DNA from 3 places in the Synechococcus sp. PCC 7336 genome. Region 1 is predicted to be linked to each of the others. Evidence: predicted binding sites of a transcription regulator. Region 1 holds the regulator's gene; each other region holds the start of a gene.
The links. Region 1 encodes NtcA, which controls nitrogen genes in cyanobacteria. Its sites were predicted from a motif close to GTANCNNNNGNTAC; they were not measured.
Positions count from the first base shown of each region.

Region 1 (7,373 bases):
TCAGGATCGATTGGGGCTTGAGCTGTTGGAGGCGATCGCGGCGATCGATATCCACGGCTTTACCCATTTGCAACCAACAGGCAACATATGCCTTAACTCGTTCGGGGCTAGCCATGATGCCATAAGGATACTTCTACTTTGAGTGTAAGTAGGTCAATGCATACCTATCGCGATCGTGTCAAAGATTTTCCGAAACTTCACAGCGCTTAATGAGTCGCTCGATCGCTTCATAAATTGACAGAAGCTCTCAAGTTTTATACCGATATTCTCCCAACGTGGGTTCGACAAGGGACTGGACCCCATCCCCTAACCCCTTCCCCCAGAATTACGGCTGACGCCACGCTTCGCGAGGGGAGAGGGGTCGGGGGTGAGGGCAATTCAGAGCTCGGAACCTTACTGCAACAACAGCGCCACTTCCTTGGCAAAATACGTCAAAATCAGATCGGCACCCGCCCGTTTCATACTCAGCAGCGTTTCCAACATCACCTTTTTGCCATCAATCCAGCCCATTTGCTCGGCAGCTTTAATCATGGCGTACTCACCACTGACGTTATAGGCCGCCACTGGCAGATTGGTAGATTCTTTGATGCGATAAATGATGTCTAGATAAGCTAACGCAGGCTTCACCATCACCATATCTGCCCCCTCCATCTCGTCTAACTCCATTTCGCGCATGGCCTCGCGAGCATTGGCAGGGTCCATTTGGTAGGTCTTTTTATCGCCCGCCTTGGGAGCAGAACCCAAGGCATCGCGGAAGGGACCGTAATAGGCAGAAGCATACTTAGCCGAATAAGCCAGAATTGCAACGTCTTCAAACCCCTTTTCGTCCAGCGCTTCCCGCAATGCTCCAATCCGACCGTCCATCATGTCGGAGGGGGCGACAATATCGGTCCCCGCTTCTGCTTGACACAGTGCTTGCTCGACCAAGACCTCGACAGTTTCGTCGTTGAGAATGATGCCATCTCGAACGATGCCGTCATGACCGTCGCTGTTGTAGGGGTCGAGGGCCACGTCAGTGATGAGGGTAATGTTGGGGATAGCGGCTTTGATAGCTTTCAGCGCTTGAGGAATTAAGCCGTCGGGATTGAAGCTTTCGCTGCCGTAGGAATCTTTTTTCTCCTCGGGTACGGCAGGGAAGAGCGCGATCGCCCGAATGCCCAACTGATGCGCCTCTTGCACTTCTTTGACGAGCAGATCGAGGGTATAGCGATAAGACCCCGGCATAGAGGTAACTTCTTCGCGGGTGTTTTCCCCTTCCATCACAAACAAGGGATAAATCAGATCTTTAACAGACAGTTGAGTTTCCTGCACCATGTCGCGGATGGCAGCAGTGCGGCGCAGGCGGCGGGGGCGGTAGGTGAGATCCATAGCTGAGTCAAAGGGTTGTGGGGAAAGGGTTTTGTCAAGCCGATCGAAGGGCCTTTTTATCCTACTGCACGGGGGGATTGTCCGATTCGGTCCCCTCTAGCGCGAGGGATAGCCGGTATATAGCCCGCCGATCGCAGCCGGTCTGTTTGGCCACCTGACGGCTCGCCTGCGATCGCGATAGACCCTGCCCTATCAACTCCCGCAATTGCTCGCGCAAAGCAGATTCCGACGTATCCGCAGGCTTAGGCTGCGCGCCTGCCAAAACTAAGGTGAACTCACCCCGAGGCGATCGCTCGGCGAACTGTTCCAGCGCAGACGCCACCGTTCCCCGCCAAAATTCCTCGTAACGTTTCGTTAATTCGCGGGCCACCACAATGGGGCGATCGGGCTCCACATAGGCCAGTAAATCCTTCAGCGTGCGGGTCAAGCGGTGCGGGGCTTCATACAACACTATCGTGCGCCTCTCCTCCGCAAGCTCTTGCAGAATCGCGTCCCGCTGCTTGCGCGCAGTGGGGAGAAACCCTTCAAATGCAAATCGCTGTGCGGGCAAACCCGAGGCCACTAACGCCACAATCAGAGCGGTGGGACCGGGCACGGGCACGATCGCGATGCCAGCGGCAATACAGGCTTGCACCAACTCCACCCCCGGATCGGAGATACCGGGCATGCCAGCATCTGTCACCAGGGCGATCGCCTCTCCCGCCTGTAGCTTCGCGACTAATTCTGGCGTGCGGCGGGCAATGTTGTGGCGGTGGTAGCTCAGCAATGGGGTGGAAATGCCAAAGTATTTGAGCAAGCTACCGGAATGACGGGTATCTTCTGCTGCAATCGAGTCCACCTCGCGCAAAATATGTAAGGCGCGATCCGATACATCGCCGCGATTGCCAATCGGCGTTCCCACCAAATAGAGCGTGCCGGGTTCGACGGTCATTACAGACATCAACGATGAAACTCGCAAGGGTGTAGACAATTATGGACTCTATCCCGAGCAGCAATTCTGACCCAAATGGGCTTGCCGAGTCCAGGCAATTGGTGGCGATCGAGCTGTTATCGGTTTATCTTTGAGAAAAATGTGCACTAGGATACAAAACCTGACGGCGGATAGCCTCTAGTGTATGTAAAAAATTAAGGCTCCATCATGCAGATTGGCCAGCTTAACCTGCCGAATTGAGCGCGTTAGAGTTTTAACTGGATTGACAGCCAATTAAATAGAATGCGACAGATCTCTATCCAAAGCCAATATCGAGCACCAATCGGTCTACAGAATCAATTCGTCATTGAGAGTTAATACACCTGACTGAGGATAGAGATTATGATCCCATTGGATTCGGTAGCAGCCCCTGAAAGACCCCTATCCTCTGTTTTTAAGGAAATGGCAGGCACTCAGTATCCGCCAATGGTGGACACTTACGAGCGCGGCAAGACCATTTTCTTTCCGGGCGATCCGGCAGAACGAGTCTATTTTCTCCAGAAAGGGGCAGTTAAGCTCTCGCGGGTGTACGAATCGGGGGAAGAGATTACGGTAGCACTATTGCGGGAAAATAGTATTTTTGGGGTGCTTTCCCTGCTGACGGGACAACATTCCGATCGCTTTTACCATTCAGTGGCATTCACGACGGTCGAGTTACAGTCGCTGCCGATCGAGCAGGTACAAAAGGCGCTAGAAGATAATGCCGAATTGGCGATGTTACTGCTAAAAGGCTTGTCTTCTCGGATTTTGGAAACGGAGATGATGATCGAGACCTTAGCCCATCGAGATATGGGCTCTCGCTTGGTCAGTTTCTTGCTCATTCTCTGCCGCGACTTTGGCCTCCCCAGCAGCGATGGCGTCACCATCGACTTGCGTTTATCCCACCAAGAAATTGCCGAGGCGATCGGCTCGACGCGAGTCACCATTACGCGGTTATTGGGCGATTTGCGCAAACACAACTATATTTCTATTCACAAGAAAAAAATTACCGTTCGCGATCCGATTCAACTGGGCAAGCGATTTACCTAGAGGCTCGCAAAGGGGGCTCTAACGGCGATGCCTGCTTTGTATAAGTCGCCACTCAGTATATCCTCTCTACGTCCCATCTCTCCCTTGGAGATCGATCGCCAGCACGGACCCCACCAAACGCTTGCTCGGAGCGCGATCGCAATAGAATAGAATGATCCTCGTTGTTCGACTGACGTCCGGCGTTGCTCGACTGACGTCCGGCGTTGCTCGACTGACGTCCGGCAGGAATGAAAGGCGTCGGCGATCGTCACTCGGGTATAGACTCAGTAACATGGAGCTAAATCATAGATTCTGAGATCCAACATCAGAATCAGCTCGAATCTAAATTGAATCTATAGATGTCGTGACGATTGCGATATGATGTGCTAGTCAGCAACACCTGTTCGTAAAAACGCAAGGAAAGGGTCAGTGATTAAGGTAGCCATTAACGGATTTGGCCGCATCGGTCGTAACTTCTTACGATGCTGGTTGACGAGAGCAAACTCCGGCCTCGATATCGTTGCCATTAACGATACGGGGGATGCTAATACCAGCGCTCACCTGCTCAAATACGACTCTATCCTCGGTCCTCTCGAGGGCGTGAATGTCGAAGCCCGAGATGGCAAGCTACTCCTCGATGACAAAGCCATCACAGTGGTTTCCGATCGCAACCCCAACAACCTGCCCTGGAAAGCAATGGGCATCGATCTGGTAATCGAAGCCACTGGCGTCTTCCGCAACTACAAAGGCGCTGCCCGCCACGTCGAAGCCGGTGCCAAGAAAGTCATGATTACTGCTCCTGCCAAGGGGTCTGACGTTCCCACCTACGTTTATGGGGTCAACCAAAACGATTACGATCCCGTGGGAGACATTGTGGTGAGCAACGCGAGCTGCACCACCAACTGCCTTGCCCCCATCCTTAAGGTCATTCTGGAGAAATTCGGCGTGGTGCGGGGCATTATGACCACCACCCACAGCTACACGGGCGACCAGCGTCTGCTGGATAACACCCACCGCGATCTGCGCCGCGCCCGTGCCGCTGCCTTGAGCATTGTGCCCACCACCACTGGGGCAGCAACCGCTGTTGCACTCGTGCTGCCCGAGCTTAAGGGGAAGCTGGGGGGCTTGGCAGTCCGCGTTCCGACCCCCAATGTTTCCTTGGTCGATCTGGTCGTTCAAACCGAACAGAAGGTCATTGCCGAAGAAGTGAACGGTGCCCTCAAAGAAGCCTCTGAGAATGGTTTGGCCGGTATTTTGGGTTATTCGGAAGTTCCCTTGGTTTCGATCGACTACCGTCGGGCCCATTGCTCCTCTGTGGTGGACTCTCTCCTAACCACGGTTCTCGATGGCGATTTGGTCAAGCTGATGGCTTGGTACGACAACGAGTGGGGCTACTCCCAGCGCGTTGTAGACTTAGCCGAGCACATGTCCGCCAAGTGGCAAGGGTAATTTTTCAGCCTCTCTCTGACTGGGCGATCGCGGTTTACCGAGGTCACGGCCAAGTGATAGCCTAGTCAGCGGAAAATGGTGAGCAAAAGTGCTTAGCGTCGCACATCGAGTGACGGTGTCGCGATCGCAACCTCAAGCCGACTCAATTCAAGCCAACCCCTTCATTCAATTCTAGATTTCCTTCAATTCTAGATTTCCTTCAATTCTAGATTTCCTTCAATTCTAGATTTCCTTCAATTCTAGATTTCCTTCAATTCTAGATTTCATTCGACGATAGATACAGACATCGCTGCCAGGAGCTTATTGCGAGCATGGTCACAACAACTGCAACCAACATCGGCTACGTCACTCAGGTGATTGGCCCCGTTATCGATGCCGAATATCCCAACGGCAAACTACCCGAAATTTATAACGCCCTCAAAGTCGAAGCCACCAATGAAAGCGGCATTGAGGTAAAAGTCACGTTTGAAGTTCAGCAACTGCTGGGGGACAACCGCTGCCGAGCGGTGGCCATGTCTTCTACGGACGGTCTGGTACGCGGCATGGAAGTCATCGATACGGGCGCTCCCATCTCCGTGCCGGTGGGCCCCCCCACCTTGGGTCGCATCTTTAACGTCTTGGGCGAACCCGTAGACGAGGTGGGTCCGGTTGAGAATCAGGAAGCCATGCCCATCCACCGCGAGGCTCCCAAGTTCACCGAACTGTCCACCAAGCCAGAAATCTTCGAGACTGGCATTAAGGTTGTGGACCTGCTGGCTCCCTACAAGAAAGGCGGCAAAACGGGTTTGTTTGGCGGTGCTGGCGTCGGCAAAACGGTTTTGATCATGGAGTTGATCAATAACATTGCCCAGCAGCACTCGGGCCTGTCGGTGTTCTCTGGGGTGGGCGAGCGCACCCGCGAAGGCAACGACCTTTACAACGAAATGAAAGAGTCTGGCGTACTGGATAAAGTGGCACTGGTGTACGGTCAGATGAACGAACCCCCCGGCGCTCGCATGCGCGTCGGTCTGACGGCTCTGACAATGGCTGAGTACTTCCGCGATATCAGCAAGCAGGATGTCTTGTTGTTCATCGACAACATCTTCCGCTTCGTCCAAGCGGGTTCCGAGGTCTCGGCTCTGCTGGGTCGCATGCCCTCCGCTGTGGGATATCAGCCCACTTTGGGGACCGACGTGGGTGACTTGCAAGAGCGCATCACCTCCACCAAAGATGGGTCTATCACTTCCGTACAAGCGGTTTACGTTCCGGCTGATGACTTGACCGACCCCGCTCCAGCCACCACCTTCGCTCACCTAGATGCCACTACGGTTCTGTCTCGCGCTCTGGCTTCCAAGGGCATTTATCCGGCTGTGGATCCTCTGGACTCTGCTTCTACCATGTTGCAGGAGTCGATCGTGGGTTCCGAGCACTACAAGTGCGCTCGGGCAGTGCAGGAGACTCTGCAGCGCTACAAGGAGCTGCAGGATATTATCGCCATTTTGGGTCTGGACGAACTATCAGAAGACGACAAGATTACGGTGGCCCGCGCCCGCAAGATCGAACGTTTCTTATCTCAACCCTTCTTTGTGGCCGAGGTCTTCACCGGTGCCCCCGGTAAGTACGTGACTCTGGAACAAACGATTGCTGGATTCAATCGCATTCTGTCTGGCGAGCTGGATGACATGCCCGAGCAGGCATTCTACCTGGTCGGTGACATTGATGAGGCGATCGAAAAGGCTGGGAAGATGAAGGCGGAAGCGGCCTAACCCTTCTCTACTGTTCGAGTGGCATCCGATAGAACTCTCCAAAGGTCTGGCCCCCATGCTGGGCCTTTTTTCGATCGCCACAGGTGCTCTCGAAATGGCAACAGACATCCGGTAAGATACAGCACGAACGCAACGGCTCTATCCCGAACCGTATCGAGCCGCTGATAGGTTGAGGTGAAATCTTTGCGCAATTGGCTCCGGCTCTCCCGATGGATCGATCGCCTGACTCGAAAGATCGGCCAACTCACTTACCTCTTGACGATCGCAATGGTATCGATTGGGGTTTGGAATGTCATCGGTCGCTTCCTCGGTCGGGGCATCGGTCAAAATCTCAGCTCGAACGCCTCGATCGAGATTCAATGGTATTTGTTTGCGATCGTATTTCTCTGTGGTGGAGCCTATACCCTACAACAGGGGGGGCACGTGCGGGTGGATGTCTTCTACAGTCGCCTCAATCGCAAGCGCAAGGCTCTCGTGGATCTGGCGGGTAGTTTGCTGTTTGCCATCCCCTTTAGCGTTCTGGCGATCGCCTTTTCCTGGAGCAGCATTGCCAAATCTTGGGCCATCCTGGAACAATCTCCCGATCCCGACGGCCTGCCCCGCTACCCGATCAAAAGTTTCATTCTGGTGGGGTTCGTTCTGATTATTTTGCAAGCGATTTCAGAAGCGATTAAGAATGTCGCGATCCTGCGCGGTCTAGACCCGGGGAGAGCACAACCCGGGGAGAGCACAACCCGAGGAGGGACGACCCGAGGAGGCGAACCGTGACTGAGTGGCTCGGTCCCTCCATGTTTCTGGGGGCGCTAGTCCTGCTGTCGTTTGGCTATCCAGTG
Region 1 covers NZ_CM001776.1:3,990,884-3,998,256, reverse strand. The annotation lists gene SYN7336_RS26755 (hypothetical protein) at 1-115, opposite strand, end outside; gene hemB (porphobilinogen synthase) at 394-1,368, opposite strand; gene rsmI (16S rRNA (cytidine(1402)-2'-O)-methyltransferase) at 1,430-2,299, opposite strand; gene ntcA (global nitrogen regulator NtcA) at 2,681-3,367, shown strand; gene SYN7336_RS31205 (hypothetical protein) at 3,434-3,640, opposite strand; gene gap (type I glyceraldehyde-3-phosphate dehydrogenase) at 3,776-4,795, shown strand; gene atpD (F0F1 ATP synthase subunit beta) at 5,107-6,540, shown strand; gene SYN7336_RS18920 (TRAP transporter small permease subunit) at 6,715-7,308, shown strand; gene SYN7336_RS18915 (TRAP transporter large permease subunit) at 7,329-7,373, shown strand, end outside.

Region 2 (7,373 bases), 1.7 Mb from region 1:
CCAGAAACCAGCAGGCGGAGCTCAGGAACAGTCGGGGCAGAATGCCGATGCCGCGATCGATTGCCCCCACTAGGGGAAACTGCTGGGGAAACCCGGGCAAAAACAGCAAGAGAAATCCCGCCGCATTGGTCACTGGCGTGAGGGCCGAGTTGATGCGAATGCCACTGCGTCCGCGCAGCCAAAATTGAGCCGGATCGTCCCGAAAAAATGCCACCCGCCCCCCCGACTGAAACTCCGGCATGGTGAGGGCTTCAGCCGCAGAAATAGTGGGCCCGTAGCCACTGGATGACAGCAGATAGGGCAGCAGTACGACAACCGCGATCGCCAAGCCGCCGAGGCTGAGTTTCCACAAATGGCGATCGCCACTCAGTCGCAAGCGTCCCTCTCGCCATTCCACAAGCCCCAAAGCCAAGATCCCCGCCGAAATCAACACCGCTTGAGGATAGAGCAACCCCTGCAGGAGAATGGCGAGCCAACTCAGCCAGATCGATCGCCGCAGCCAGGCATACATCAATGCCACCGTCACTAGATAGACAAAGGCTTTCGCCGTTCCCGCCGACACGGTATCGGTGATGGAAACCGCTTGGTCCATTAGCAGTGAGGCAAAGAAGGCAGCCACTGGCACCGGAAACAGTTCGAGGCTGGTCCAGAAGGTGGCGATGGAGGTGAGCAAAATGATGGCAGCGGGCAGCAACTTGTTGAACAGCAGGGGATGAATGCCGATGGCTGCTGCCGCTCGGTAAATCAGGGCATAGCCTGCAGGGGCGATGGATTGGTAGTAGCTGGCGATATAGTCGTTGGGGAACAGCTCGCGATCGGCAAACTGCTGCGTCCAAAAGACGTGTTGGCGGGCATCGTCGGGGATGAGGTAGGGGGTGCGAAAGGCTTCTTCCAACCCCATGACCGCATACATGATTCCAAAGGCTACACAGACCCAAAACCAGTTTCTGACCTGCGGGTGAGTTGGATGTTTGGCAGAGATAGATAGCTCGTGTCGCAGATATTTGAGCAATGCAACAATTCGGGTTTGGCTCAACCTCTGACTCCAGATGCCTCAACAACCCTCACAGGATAGCGGGTTGGGGCGAGGCTTTGCTCGAACTCTATTCACCTCCTGCTTCGGAGGGCGACGTGCGGCGCAATCCCCCCAAACACAACAGCCAAATCGCGACCGCAATCCAGTGCAATACCGTCGGCGGCCACAGCGACCCGCTCTGCCAGTAGACAACGGTACAGATTGCCCCCAAAATCCCCGCGCAGATTAAGAATGCGGGATCGAAAAAAGTCGGCCTCGCGGCAGTCAGATAGAGAGCGGCATTGAGCGGGTGGGCGGCAACGAATAGAACTAAGCTGGCGATCGCCCATCCCAGTAGGGTTTGGGTTGTAACTGCTTCTGTAGGGTGGGGGACAAGCGTCACGCGAAACAGCACTTCTTCCAAGACAGAGGGCACCAGAAAGGCGATCGTCGCCGCACTCGCCCCCACCCGCCAATTGCTGACGGGCTCCCAAGTCAACCAGCCGCGCCACACTCCAAGTGGAACCGCCATCAGACCATATCCCAACAACCACAAGCCCGTTCGTACCCAATCCGTCGCTGTCGGCACTGTTGTCACAGCCTCAAGCCAACGGCGAATGGCGATCGCCGCGATTGTCCCCATAACCTCACCCTCCACCTAGCGCAGAGCAATACTGCAGATCGGGGATATCGGCAATGTAAGCCTCGTCGCCTGCATCGGCCACCACAGCCCCCAAAGCAGCAATATTTCTTTGCAAAGTGAAATCCACTCCGGTCCTTGCAATAAAATGTAGCGAGTGATACGGTTCTGCGGTTCCCTGGCGACCCCAGATCGAGCTGAAACGATAGGTAGGAGGAGTGATGCAGAAAGTAGAAGCGATCGTGCGTCCATTTAAGTTGGATGCAGTCAAGCAAGCTTTGGTGAGTGCTGGCATCATTGGCATGACGGTCTCGGAAGTCAGGGGCTTTGGAAGGCAAAGAGGGCAGAAGGAAAGATATCGGGGGACTGTGTTTGTGGTGGAGTTCCTACCGAAGGCCAAGCTTGAAGTCATCGTTGAAGACGCTAAAGTCGAACAGGTCATTGAGGCAATCGTCCAGGCAGCCCAAACGGGAGAAGTGGGAGATGGGAAGATTTTTGTCTCTCCAATCGAGCGGATTGTTCGAATTCGCACGGGCGAAGTCGATTTTGCAGCGCTCTAGAGGCCCCTCGACAGTCTCGCCCAATCGACAGTCTCGCCCAATCGACAGTCTCGCCCAATCGACAGTCTCGCCCAATCGACAGTCTCGCCCAATCGACAGTCAATGGGGGAGGCGATCGCCTTTCAAGCATCGGCAACTGAACCCGCAAACGGCTGAGGAACGCTCAAACGCGCTAGCGATTCGAGCACTGGCGCCTGACCTTGCCCAGCCCCTCAATCCCCCAAAAACAAAGCTGCTGGGGGATTTGATCTTGAGAAATATCGGCAATGATACAGAGGATTTTGAAGCCCCTGGCTGCCAATTCTAGGGAATAGCGAAGCACTATCCGTGAAACTGCTGGACTGCTGAGATGCAGAGTTATCATTTCAGCTTCCCTGGGCATCTTGAACAATAGGTGGCTCGACGACATCTTTCCATCTCTCTGCCTGAACGGGCGAAGTATTGTCTGAATGGACTGTAAATGTTCGCGACACGTGGTCAGCGAACCTTACTCTTTCCGGAGAGCGGGAAACAATTCGCAGAGCGACTAACGCATTGCTTTCAATCCGGGGTTTTTAAGTGGTGACAGCTACGGTCGCGAGGAGATCTTCAACTGAGATTGCCAATCTATTAGCGGAACGATGATTTGGGCCGAGCCAATTGGAATCGAGCGGTGGCAAAAGCGTTGCGACAGCACGCCGCCAGCCTCCAAGCCAGTTTTATCTTTCTCGATACGCCTAGCGGTTTCACTTCAAACCTGCCTGATTCACACCTAAGGAAAATTTCATGAGTACTGCTTTAGTCATTGACGATTCGCGCACAGATATGGAAGTCATTTCCACGTCCCTCAGCCAGGGTGGATTTATGGTGCTGAAAGCCAACAATGGCGAGGAAGCCCTAACGCAGATCGCCTCCCAACAGCCCGATGTGATTTTTCTCGATGTCGTCCTGCCTGGTGTGAGCGGATTCGAGCTGTGCCGCGACCTCAAAAACAAGGACGAGACGAAGTCGATTCCAGTGGTGCTCTGCTCCACAAAGGGGACGGAGATGGACCAATTTTGGGGCATGAAGCAGGGGGCCGATGCCTATCTAACGAAACCCGTGGATAGCGAAGAGTTGGTGCGCGTGGCGAAAAAGCTGGTGCAGTAACGCCCTCAGATCTGAGAGGAACATGCAATGGTAGAGCAATCGACGATCGCGGCGACGCCAGGTCCGGCCTTGGGATTGGATCTAGCGGGCCAGGAGTCTGACGGCAGGGCACAGTTTTTGCAGGTCCGCATTAGCCCCCAATTGCGGGCGGCGCTACCGGTGGAAAGCCTCACAGAGGTGCTGGCAGTGCCGTTCGGTCAGATTGTGCCGATTCCCCACATGCCTGACTGGGTGATGGGGGCATACAACTGGCGCGGCGATATTTTGTGGGTGGCGGATTTGGGCCATCTATTGGGAATGACGCCCTGGCACCAGCTTCGGCAAACGTCGGGTCGCCATGCGGTAGCGGTGCTGCACGGGGATAAGGCTAACCGCAAGTCGCGGGGTAGTTTCGCCCAGATCTTGGGGGTTGCGGTAGCCCAGGTGGACGAGATAGCCACTTACGACGCGACAGAGATTCAATCGCCCCCGGACGGCACCGTCTCTGCGGGGTTGGCTCCGTTTTTGCGGGGGTATTGGGTTGCGCCCGAGGAGGAGATGGTGGCTGTGCTGGACGCGCGATCGCTCCTCGCCCGTGCAGCCCAGTCGTCTGGATAAATGCTTACTTGGCGTTCCTGCCCGAGTTTTTCCTGCTAGCGCGTTTGGCGCTAGATCGCTACTTCTTCTCTAGCTCGTTATTGTCAGTCCACATCCATCATTGAGAGAGCACTCCCATGACTCAGACCCCTCCCAAGTCCGGTCGCTACCCTGCGACGAATGGCAATGGCGCTCGGAACCCGGCGGACGATTTGGCAACGGGTATGAGCCGTTCGTCAGCGTCGCTGCCACCGAATTTGGTAGGTGCCTCGGGGCAGAGGATGGCACGACCCATGCCCCAACCGCCTCAGGTCGTGCTGCCATCGCCTCAGCCTGCTGCTGTGCGGAGTGTTGCGAATGGAATGAAACTGCCAGGGTTCGGGACGCTGCGGGGGCGGCTGTTGCTGACGCTATTGCCGGCGGTGGTGGTTCCGTTATTGGCGTTTGGCTTTGGCGCGGGCCAAGTTGCCCACCAGCAAGCTGAAGAGGAGCTAGAAGAGCGAACTGAAAAACTGGCGGAACTGGCGAGCAATGCGTTTGCAACAGAGCTAGAGGAAGGCTTTGCGCACGCGGAGCAGATTGCCCTCAATCCGCTGGCGATCGATGCTGCCCGCGCAGGCGGTCAATTCGCCGAGGCAGAGGGATTGGCGGAACTGCCGGACGATCGCCTAGAGGAGCAGTTTTCAGCGACGAACCTGCTGCAGCCAAACCAGCGGCTGAACGATTATCTGCGTCAAGTTGCCGTAGCGACCGAGACTGTCGAGGTGTTTTTCACGGAGCGCAATGGGTTGAATATTGCTTATAGCAACAAAACCGGCGACCTGGTGCAGCGGGATGAAGAATGGTGGCAAGCAGGCAAGGCGGAAACCCAGTGGGTCGGTCACGCCGAATTTGACGAATCTGCGAATGCATTCAGTATCGATCTAGCCCAGGCCATTACAGATCCAGCCTCGGGAGAGTTTCTGGGCGTGCTGAAGGTGGTCTTACCTGCTGCGGGCTTTGACACTATTTCAGATTTCCTCAATGATGTGGGGCTTACAAAGACTGCTCGAGTGCAATTGGTGGACATTGATGAGAACCGTGCAGAAGCAGGAGCGGGAAACTCTTCAGCAGAAGAAAGTGGCGTCCTGTTCACGGTGACTGGAGAAGGCACCGAGGTGTCAGGCGAGCTGACGGGTGGCGAGAGTCTTCACTCGATTCTCCTACTCATGCAGGAATTGTTGGAGGGGGGGGCTAGCAACGGGCAGGTGCAGCAACGCTTGGACAGCCAATTCTCGCTAAAGGACTTGTCTTTGGGCGAATTTGACGGAGATGAAGTAAGAGAAGGTGAGTTTCTAGATGCGTCGTTCTTACTCGGCGATCGGTTTTACAGCGTTGTGGTTTCGGGCAAAAATCATTTTGCAGCCGTTTCCTCTATCAGTCACGACGAACTTAAAGCGGCCGGACAGGGGTTGAAATGGAATCTGTTCGGCGCAGCCTTTGCCTCCTCAGTCCTGCTAGGAGGCGTGATTTTGTGGTTATCCGGGCAACTGTCTAAGCCGCTCAACCGCCTTGCCGGGACAGCGCAAACGGTAGCCGCAGGCAACCTGGACGTCCTAGCCGAGCCCAGCGGTACTGAAGAAACCCAAACCCTGGCCAACAACTTCAACGCTCTGGTGACGCGGGTGAGAGGTCTACTGCAACGGCAAGCTCGCACCAACGAAGAAACCCTGCTTCTGGCCGAAATCGCCGGAGCCAACACCCAAACTGAGGCCGACGTCCGGGCTCTTCTCGACCTCGCAGTCTCGGGAGCCCGTCGCCAGCTCGGGGCCGAGCGAGTGGTGCTCTACCGCTTTAACCCCGACTGGACGGGAACTGTCGTTGCTGAGTCTGCCATCGCCGGCTTTCCCTCAGCCCTCAACAGTGAAATGCAAGAGGCATGCATCCCCGAACACGTTCGCAACGAATATGCCCTCGGCAAAGTGGCGGCCAACACGGATGTGTTCGATGCGGGCTTCCACCCCGATCGCCTCAAGCTCTTGATTCGTCTGGGCATCAAGTCCAACCTGATTACCCCCGTGGTGGCAGGCGGCAAAATCTTCGGGTTGCTCATTGCCCACTATTGCAGCCGCCAGCATGCGTGGAACGCCGACGAGCAAATCAACTTCAAGCGCATTGCCGACCAACTGGGCCTCTCCCTCAGCCGCTTCGTTTACGTGGAACAGGTGGAATCCACCGCCGAAGAACAGCGCTTGCTGGCGGACATTGCCGGAGCCAGCACCCAAACCGACGAAGATATTCTCGATCTGTTTAACATCACCGCTCGGGGCTCGCGCAAGCTGCTCGGCTCCGATCGCGTAGTGCTCTATCGCTTCAACCCCGACTGGAGCGGCTCCGTCGTCGCCGAAGACGCTATCCCTGGCTTGCCCAAAGCCCTCAACAATCGAGTTGAAGATGCTTGCATCCCCGAAACTATCCGCAAGGACTATCTCAGCGGCAAGGTGCTGGCCAACGACGATGTCTTTGCAGCGGGCTTCCACCCCGACCACGAAGCCCTGATGGCGCGCCTGAAGATTGCCTCCAATCTGATTACCCCCGTGGTCGCTGGCGGCCTGCTCTTCGGCCTGCTAATTGCCCACTACTGCAACAAGCAACACTCGTGGAGCGACGACGAACAAACTCGCCTCAAGCGCTTCGCCGACCAACTCGGTCTCTCCCTCAACCGCGTCGTCTACGTGGAACAGGTGCAAAAGGTAGCTGAAGAACAGCGGCAATTGAAGGAAATCCTGCAAAAACGTGCCCTCGAATTGCTGATGCAGGTGGACCCGGTCAGTCAAGGCGACCTCACCATCCGCGCCAAAGTGACCGAAGACGAGATCGGCACGATCGCCGACTCCTACAACGCCACTGTAGGCAGCCTGCGCAAGATTGTGCAACAGGTGCAAGACGCCGCCCAAAAGGTGGCCGCCACCACCACCACCAGCGAGACCTCCGTGGGCGACCTGGCCCGAGAAGCCCTCGCGCAAGCGGACGATATTTCAGCAGCGCTCGATCGCATCCAAACCATGACGATGTCAGCTCGCGTGGTGGCCGAAAGTGCTGAAAAAGCCGAGCAAACCGTGCAGCAAACGGCCCAAACCGTGCAAGCTGGAGACGAGGCCATGAACCGGACGGTGGATGGATTTATGGCCATCCGCGAAACGGTGGCCGATGCCACCAAGAAAGTGAAGCGGCTGGGGGAAGCCTCCCAGAAGATTTCTAAAGTGGTGAGCCTGATTGGTGGCTTTACCGACCAAACCAACCTGCTGGCGCTGAATGCCTCGATTGAGGCGGCCCACGCTGGCGAGGAAGGGAAAGGGTTTGCAGTGGTTGCGGACGAAGTGCGATCGCTTGCCCGCCAGTCTGCCGACGCAACGGCGGAAATCGAAGCGCTGGTGGCCGAAATTCAGGGGGAAACCAACGAGGTGGTGGCTGC
Region 2 covers NZ_CM001776.1:2,265,298-2,272,670, forward strand. The annotation lists gene SYN7336_RS10810 (hypothetical protein) at 1-1,036, opposite strand, end outside; gene SYN7336_RS10815 (type II CAAX prenyl endopeptidase Rce1 family protein) at 1,104-1,658, opposite strand; gene SYN7336_RS10825 (P-II family nitrogen regulator) at 1,877-2,215, shown strand; gene SYN7336_RS10835 (PleD family two-component system response regulator) at 2,981-3,343, shown strand; gene SYN7336_RS10840 (chemotaxis protein CheW) at 3,371-3,940, shown strand; gene SYN7336_RS25435 (methyl-accepting chemotaxis protein) at 4,057-7,373, shown strand, end outside.
Region 2: a site for NtcA is predicted at 1,806-1,819, ahead of SYN7336_RS10825 (P-II family nitrogen regulator). Genes of this name have one in related genera too.

Region 3 (7,373 bases), 1.0 Mb from region 1:
TCTAGGTGGGTGAAGCCCTTATGTAGAAAAGCTTCCACGCCATTTCAGATCCGGGGGAGGTCGGGGGCACACCGGAACGATCGGGCAAGACTCACTAGCCCTCTCCGTCGAGATTTGCTACAATCCCGCTGTCAGGCCCTCGTAGCTCAGTGGACTAGAGCACTTGGTTCCGGTCCAAGGTGTCGGAGGTTCGAATCCTTCCGGGGGCGTTCTTGAAAGACTGACTCTGCAAAACTGAAATTTATGGCCAGCCCGATCGTCGAGCGGGTTTTTGTTGCGTATGAGGCCAGATGGTCCGGGTTTTGAGCTTGGGTAGACTGGATTCGTTCTTCCGTTGAAGGTTCCTTCAACAGTGGCAGTTTTTCCCTTTCAGCCCAGCAATCTCCAACCCCAACCTCTGCGATCGCCAGCATTGCGATGGCAACCGATCGCGTTTGAAGTGACGACCGTCGATGGCAGCGGCCAAATTGTGCAGCGGCAGCAGCATAGCGCAGAAGTGGCGATCGTCCATTTGGGCAATGGCGTCAATTTAGAAATGGTGTCCGTTCCCGGCGGACGGTTTCAGATGGGTTCGCCAGAGTCAGAGCGGGGCCGCTACATTGACGAATCCCCCTTACACGCCGCGAGCGTTGCACCTTTCTATTGCGGTCGTTACGCCGTGACTCAGGCACAGTGGCAGGCAGTTGCGGTTCTGCCGGGGGTCAAACTGGACTTACCGCCCGACCCGGCCAAGTTTAAAGGCGATCGCCGACCGGTGGAGCGGGTGAATTGGCAGGAGGCGGTGGAGTTTTGCAATCGCCTTTCCCAACTGACGGGCGATCGCTATCGGTTACCCTCTGAAGCGGAATGGGAATATGCCTGTCGGGCTGGAACCACAACTCCCTTCCACTTCGGTCCTAACATTACCGACGACCTCGCCAATTTCAATCGCGAATGCCACAGCAGTCGCCAATACAGTCCTAACTGTACGGAAGACGACTACCCGCAAGAAACCTGTGACGTCGGCAAATTTCCCCCCAATCGATTTGGCCTGCACGAGATGCACGGCAATGTCTGGGAATGGTGTGGCGATCGCTGGCACATTAACTACTCGGGAGCTCCTGCTAATGGTTCTCTGTGGCAGGGAGGGGTGCCCGGAAATAGTCGGGTTTTGCGGGGGGGGTGTTGGAACTACTTTCCGAAGGACTGTCGCTCTGCCATGCGCTCCAGAATTGACGGGGGATACAGGGGGAGCGATGTTGGGTTTCGCGTTGCTTGCTCCTCCATCAGCGTTCGGTAGTTTGCTGGTGGCTTGTCTATTTTGATGTATGACGATATTTTCAATCATCAAAAACCCAACGGTTAGGTTATTCTTCGAATAGGAGTGAAGAATGCCAACTGTTTTACGCATAGACGGGTTTCGAGTGGCGATCTACCCGAACGACCACTTACCGGCTCACGTTCATGTCATCAGAGCAGGCGGAGAAGTGCGTATCGATCTAGCTGAGGGCAGAAATTCTCCTATTCTGGTGTCGGTATTGGGCAGCATTAGCAACAAAGATGCGATTAAAGCTTTGAAGTTAGTGACTGAAAATCGGCTATTCCTCCTCAATAAATGGAAAGAGATTCATGACTGAGATTGAGATTGCAGACACTTTGGTTGCAGAAATCGAACGGGCCCGACAACGAGGAAAACAGCTCAATGCTACCGAGCCTCGCGCTCGAGTAGCTCGGTATAGCTCCGAATCCGATCGCGTTACGATCGAATTAACCAATGGAATTGTTGTTGGGTTTCCCAGGCATCTTCTACAAGGACTGGGCGATGCAACTGCAGCTCAACTGGCAGAGGTTGAAATTTCTCCATCAGGATATGGCTTGCATTGGGATGCTTTAGATGTGGATTTAGGAGTTCCAGAGTTAATGGCTGGGATTTTTGGGACGAAGAGATGGATGTCTGAATTAGGACGTAAAGGGGGACAGGTTATATCGGAGGCTAAGGCTACTGCAGCTCGCGAGAATGGCAAGAACCAGAAGAACCTTCACACCTAAGGTAAAGAACAAAACTCCATCTATCCCCACTTAACTTCTGCTCAACCTTGAGGAAGAGTTAGAAGCTTTTGAGTCAGGCATTAGCTGTAGCAGATTTAATGCCCAGCATCACGTCAATATCGGGCATTTCCTCCAACGGAATCACCCGACCCTCATCCTCAAACCCGGCAATTTGGTCGAAGTTGAGATAGCGATACAACTCTCCCGCAAACGGATTAATCTTCTCAGCCACAATCTCCATATACTCAGCCACCGTCGGGATGCGACCCAACAACGCACAAGCCGCCGCCAACTCAGCCGAGCCTAAATACACCTGAGCCCCCTTCCCCATACGGTTATTGAAATTCCGCGTCGAAGTGGACATTACCGTCGTGTTGTCTTCAACCCGAGCCTGATTTCCCATGCAGAGCGAACATCCGGGCATCTCCGTCCGAGCCCCGGCTGCAGCAAACACGCTGTAGACCCCTTCCTCTCGCAACTGCTTCTCATCCATGCGGGTGGGAGGACAAACCCACAGGCGCACCCCCTGAATGGGTCCGGCATCTTCCAACACCTTGGCTGAAGCGCGATAGTGACCGATGTTGGTCATACAAGAACCGATAAAGACCTCTTGAATCGGGTCGTTCTCCACCTCCGATAGCAACTTGACGTTATCGGGATCGTTGGGGGCTGCCACAATCGGCTCTTTGATTTCATTCAAGTCAATCTCGATAATTTCGGCATACTCCGCATCGCGATCGGCCTCCATCAACACCGGATTGGCCAGCCATTCCTGCATCTTGGCCACCCGCCGCATAATCGTGCGGGCATCTTGATAATCGCGCGCCACCATGTTGGTCAGCAGCGCCACATTCGATCTCAAATATTCTGCCACCGTCTCGACACTCAGCTTGACCGTACAGCCCGCACAAGAGCGCTCGGCAGTGGCATCCGTCAATTCAAACGCCTGCTCCACCTTCAAGTCGGGCAGACCCTCAATTTCCATAATGCGACCGGAGAAGACATTCTTCTTATTCTGCTTCTCCACCGTGAGCAAACCCTTTTGAATCGCCACATAGGGAATTGCATTGACAATATCCCGCAGCGTCACTCCCGGCTGCAGCTCGCCCTTAAACCTCACCAATACAGACTCGGGCATATCCAGCGGCATGGCCCCGATCGCCCCTGCAAACGCCACCAAACCCGACCCCGCCGGGAAAGAAATGCCCAACGGGAAGCGCGTATGAGAATCGCCCCCCGTCCCCACCGTATCGGGTAGCAACATGCGATTCAGCCAAGAGTGAATGATGCCGTCCCCCGGACGCAAAACGACGCCGCCGCGAGAGGCGAAAAAGTCCGGCAGTTCGTGCTGAGTTTCGATATCCACTGGCTTGGGATAGGCCGCCGTGTGGCAGAAACTCTGCATCACCAGATCGGCATTAAAGCCCAGACAAGCCAACTCCTTTAACTCGTCCCGCGTCATTGGCCCGGTCGTATCTTGCGAGCCCACCGTCGTCATTAAAGGCTCGCAGGCAGTGCCGGGACGCACCCCCGGCAGACCGCAGGCTTTGCCCACCATTTTCTGCGCCAGTGTAAAGCCCTTACTCGACTCTCCGGGCAGTTGGGGGCGAACGAAGACATCGCTGGACGGCAAGCTCAATGCCTTGCGCACCTTATCCGTCAGCGTGCGACCGATCAGCAGCGGAATGCGACCGCCCGAGCGCACTTCGTCCAAAATGGTGTCGGGTTTGAGGCTAAATGTGGAAAGGGTTTCGCCCGCTTCATTCACGATCTTGCCGTCATAGGGATGAATAGTTACCACTATCCCCGTCTCTAAATGACTGACATCGCACTCGATCGGCAATGCGCCAGAATCTTCTGCTGTATTGAAGAAAATGGGGGCGATTTTGCCGCCTAGGATATATCCTCCCGCGCGCTTGTTGGGCACGCAGGGAATATCGTTGCCTAAATGCCACAAAACGGAATTGATCGCGGATTTGCGCGACGAGCCCGTGCCCACAACGTCCCCGACATAGGCCACTGGATGGCCTTTTTTCTTTAACTCGGCAATCGTCTCTAATGCCTCTGGCATCAGGGACTCTAGCATGACGGTGGCGTGGAGCGGGATGTCGGGACGGGTGGTGGCGTGGGGGGCGGGGGAGAGGTCGTCGGTGTTCGTCTCGCCAGGAACCTTGAAGACGGTGATGGTAACCGCTTCCGGTACCGCAGGACGGCTGGTAAACCACTCTGCATTTGCCCAAGAATCCACCACTTGTCGGGCGTATGAATTGCCTGCTTCCGCTAAATCCAAGACGTCGTGGAAGGCATCGTAAACCAACAGAGTTTTGCTCAGGGCGATCGCCGCTGTCTCGGCTAACTCGGCAGCGTCGGACTGAAGCAGGTCGATGAGGGACTGCACGTTGTAGCCGCCCAGCATGGTGCCCAACAGCTCGGTGGCCTGCTTGGGGGATACCAGCGGACTTTGCAGCTTCCCTCGGGCCACAGAAGTGAGGAAAGCAGCTTTCACGTAAGCTGCCGGGTCCACTCCAGGCGGAATGCGATCGCGCAACAGATGCAGCAAATACTCCGCTTCACCTGCCGGCGGCTGCTGGAGCAACTCGCACAGCTCGGAGACCTGCTCGGCTTCTAGTGGTAACGGCGGAATATTGAGTTGGGCACGCGCCTCGGTGTGCTTTCGATATTCAGCCAAAACGCCTGACATAGTTCACTCGTCTCCTCAAAAATCAAAAATAGCTGCCGATTGCCCTGCTCAATTCACTCTAGCCTTCGCTACTTCACCTTCGATCCGCACCGTATAACAATTTCTGTAACATTTTGAAACAGAAATTTCGATCGGTCGGCTCGCCGACCGCAAACTGTTTTGCCCCCTCATTGTGGCATAGCCCTACAGCTTTGCTTTTCGCCATTTGAGCGCCGTCGTGCTTCCTCAGGCCCGCATCCGAGCCTCGGAATTTATTGAGGTTGACAGCCCGACTCGCTGGCCTGTCTGCTACATCCCCAGTTTTCCAGCCTGCTATATCCCCAGTTTTGAAGTACTCTTAGTCTCAATCATCCGCAATCGAGCAGCAAACTGTACTTCAGACCACTGACTGAGTCAGGGTTTCTCTGGAGATGGAGCAGTCTAAAAGTACTCCGACTCAACCGTAGTCGTCGATACTTTTTCCTGTCTGACTCGGTGATAGAAAAAACCAGCACTTCAGGAATCATCGATACCTAATAGGAGGTGAGGTGAAAAAAATCGAAGCGATTGTCCGACCCTTCAAGCTCGACGAAGTCAAGATCGCACTGGTCAATGCCGGCATTGTCGGTATGACCGTGAGCGAAGTCCGTGGTTTCGGTCGCCAAAAAGGGCAAACAGAGCGCTATCGAGGCTCGGAATACACCGTCGAGTTTTTACAAAAACTCAAAATTGAGGTTGTCGTCGAAGACGACTTAGTGGATACCGTAGTCGAAAAAATTGTCTCTGCGGCTCGCACAGGCGAAATCGGAGATGGAAAAATCTTCATTTCTCCGGTGGCAAGAACCGTTCGCATCCGAACGGGAGAAGCCGATCGAGATGCCCTCTAGTGCGAGACTCGCTCGTTTAGCGATGGCGATCGCTGCTTCTCAGCATCGTCGATCGCAGCAGCGGGTCGCTTGCAATCCATGACATACATTTCTTAGGAAGGTTGAATTGGCATGAGTGACAGTAAAGAGGCGCGAACGCTGCTGGGGCAGTTGTTCCGTCGTAAGGTTCTATCCGTGGGTGGCTCCCTCGCTCTAGTCGCTGCGTTTTGGCTGGCTTGCTCTCAGGCACCAGCATTCGCACAAGACGAAATCACTGCCGATGTCGTGCAAACGAACGCCAATATTCTGTGGACTGTGGTGGCGGCAACCTTAGTCTTCTTTATGCAGGCTGGTTTTGCCATGGTTGAGGCGGGCTTTACCCGCTCTAAAAATGCCGCCAACATCATGATGAAAAACCTGATGGACTTCTCGCTAGGGGCCTGTGCCTTCTGGTTCGTCGGGTTTGGCTTCATGTTTGGGACCAGTAGCGGTCTGATTGGCGGTAGCTGGTTTGCCTTCACCTGGCAGACTGCTTTCGATGCGGATGCTTGGCCCTTCACATTTTTTGTCTTTCAAATGGTGTTTGCCGCCACTGCTGCCACGATTGTGTCTGGCGCAATGGCCGAGCGGACAAAGTTTGCATCCTATCTGATTTACTCTATCGTGCTGTCTGGCATCATCTACCCGATCTCGGGTGGTTGGGCTTGGAATGGCCTGTTTGGCGATTACAACGGCGGCTCTGGCGGCTGGCTCGAAGGTCTCGGTTACATCGACTACGCAGGCTCTGGTGTCGTGCATTTAGTCGGCGGCGCAGCAGCTCTGGCAGGGGCGATCGTGCTCGGACCCCGAATTGGTAAATACAGCTCCACTGGCGAACCCCGCGCCCTTCCCGGCCACAACCTCCCCTTGGGAATGCTGGGTATCTTCATTCTGACCGTGGGTTGGATTGGATTCAATGCTGGCTCCACGACTTCTGCTATACCCGACATGGGCTGGATCGCTATGAATACTTTTTTAGCGGCAGCGGCAGGTGCGATCGGGGCGATGTTTACCTCCTGGAGCATTTTCAAGAAGCCGGACATGACCTTTGCAGGTAATGGCATGCTGGCTGGATTGGTGGGCATTACAGCCCCTTGCGATAGCGTCGGCCCCATTGGCGCCCTCGTGATTGGTTCTATTGCAGGCATCTTGGTGGTGCTATCGGTTCTGTTTATCGAAACCGTTTTGAAGGTTGACGATCCTGTCGGCGCAGTTTCCGTCCACGGTACCTGCGGCATTTGGGGAGTGCTGGCTAGTGGCTTGCCCTTTTTGACCAATGGCAACTATGACTTTGGTTGGAGCCAGTTCGGCACCCAAGTTGTGGGTGCGCTGGCCTATTTCTTCTGGCCATTTCTCACGATGCTGCTCGCGTTCTTTATCCTCAGGGTGACGATTGGCTTGCGCGTGACGGCTGAGGAAGAAATGGCGGGTCTGGATATGGGCGAGCACGGCAACGTTGCTTATCCCGACTTCGTGGGCGTTCCCAGTGCAACAGATACCGAGATGTAGGTTCGCGGCAGTGTTTTTCTGGCGATCGCGTCTTCGCTAGCGCTCGAACTGCCACCTGAGTGGGATGAAAGTCCCACTCTTTTTGTTGGCAATGGTGGATTGAGGGATCTTGCAGATTCGTTAAGCCAGTTGCGACCGATCGCGCTGACTGCGGCGCAAACACTGTTGCAGTTGCGATCGCAATTCTCCACACCGAATCGTCTTTCCCTTCGCAGGCTGTCCCGCCAGCAGATCGAGAGCATTCCCAGAGC
Region 3 covers NZ_CM001776.1:2,978,313-2,985,685, forward strand. The annotation lists tRNA gene SYN7336_RS14340 (tRNA-Arg) at 136-209, shown strand; gene SYN7336_RS26005 (formylglycine-generating enzyme family protein) at 353-1,279, shown strand; gene SYN7336_RS14350 (DUF4160 domain-containing protein) at 1,371-1,616, shown strand; gene SYN7336_RS14355 (DUF2442 domain-containing protein) at 1,609-2,028, shown strand; gene acnB (bifunctional aconitate hydratase 2/2-methylisocitrate dehydratase) at 2,102-4,729, opposite strand; gene SYN7336_RS14365 (P-II family nitrogen regulator) at 5,257-5,595, shown strand; gene SYN7336_RS14370 (ammonium transporter) at 5,707-7,122, shown strand; gene SYN7336_RS14375 (hypothetical protein) at 7,243-7,373, opposite strand, start outside.
Region 3: a site for NtcA is predicted at 5,172-5,185, ahead of SYN7336_RS14365 (P-II family nitrogen regulator). Genes of this name have one in related genera too.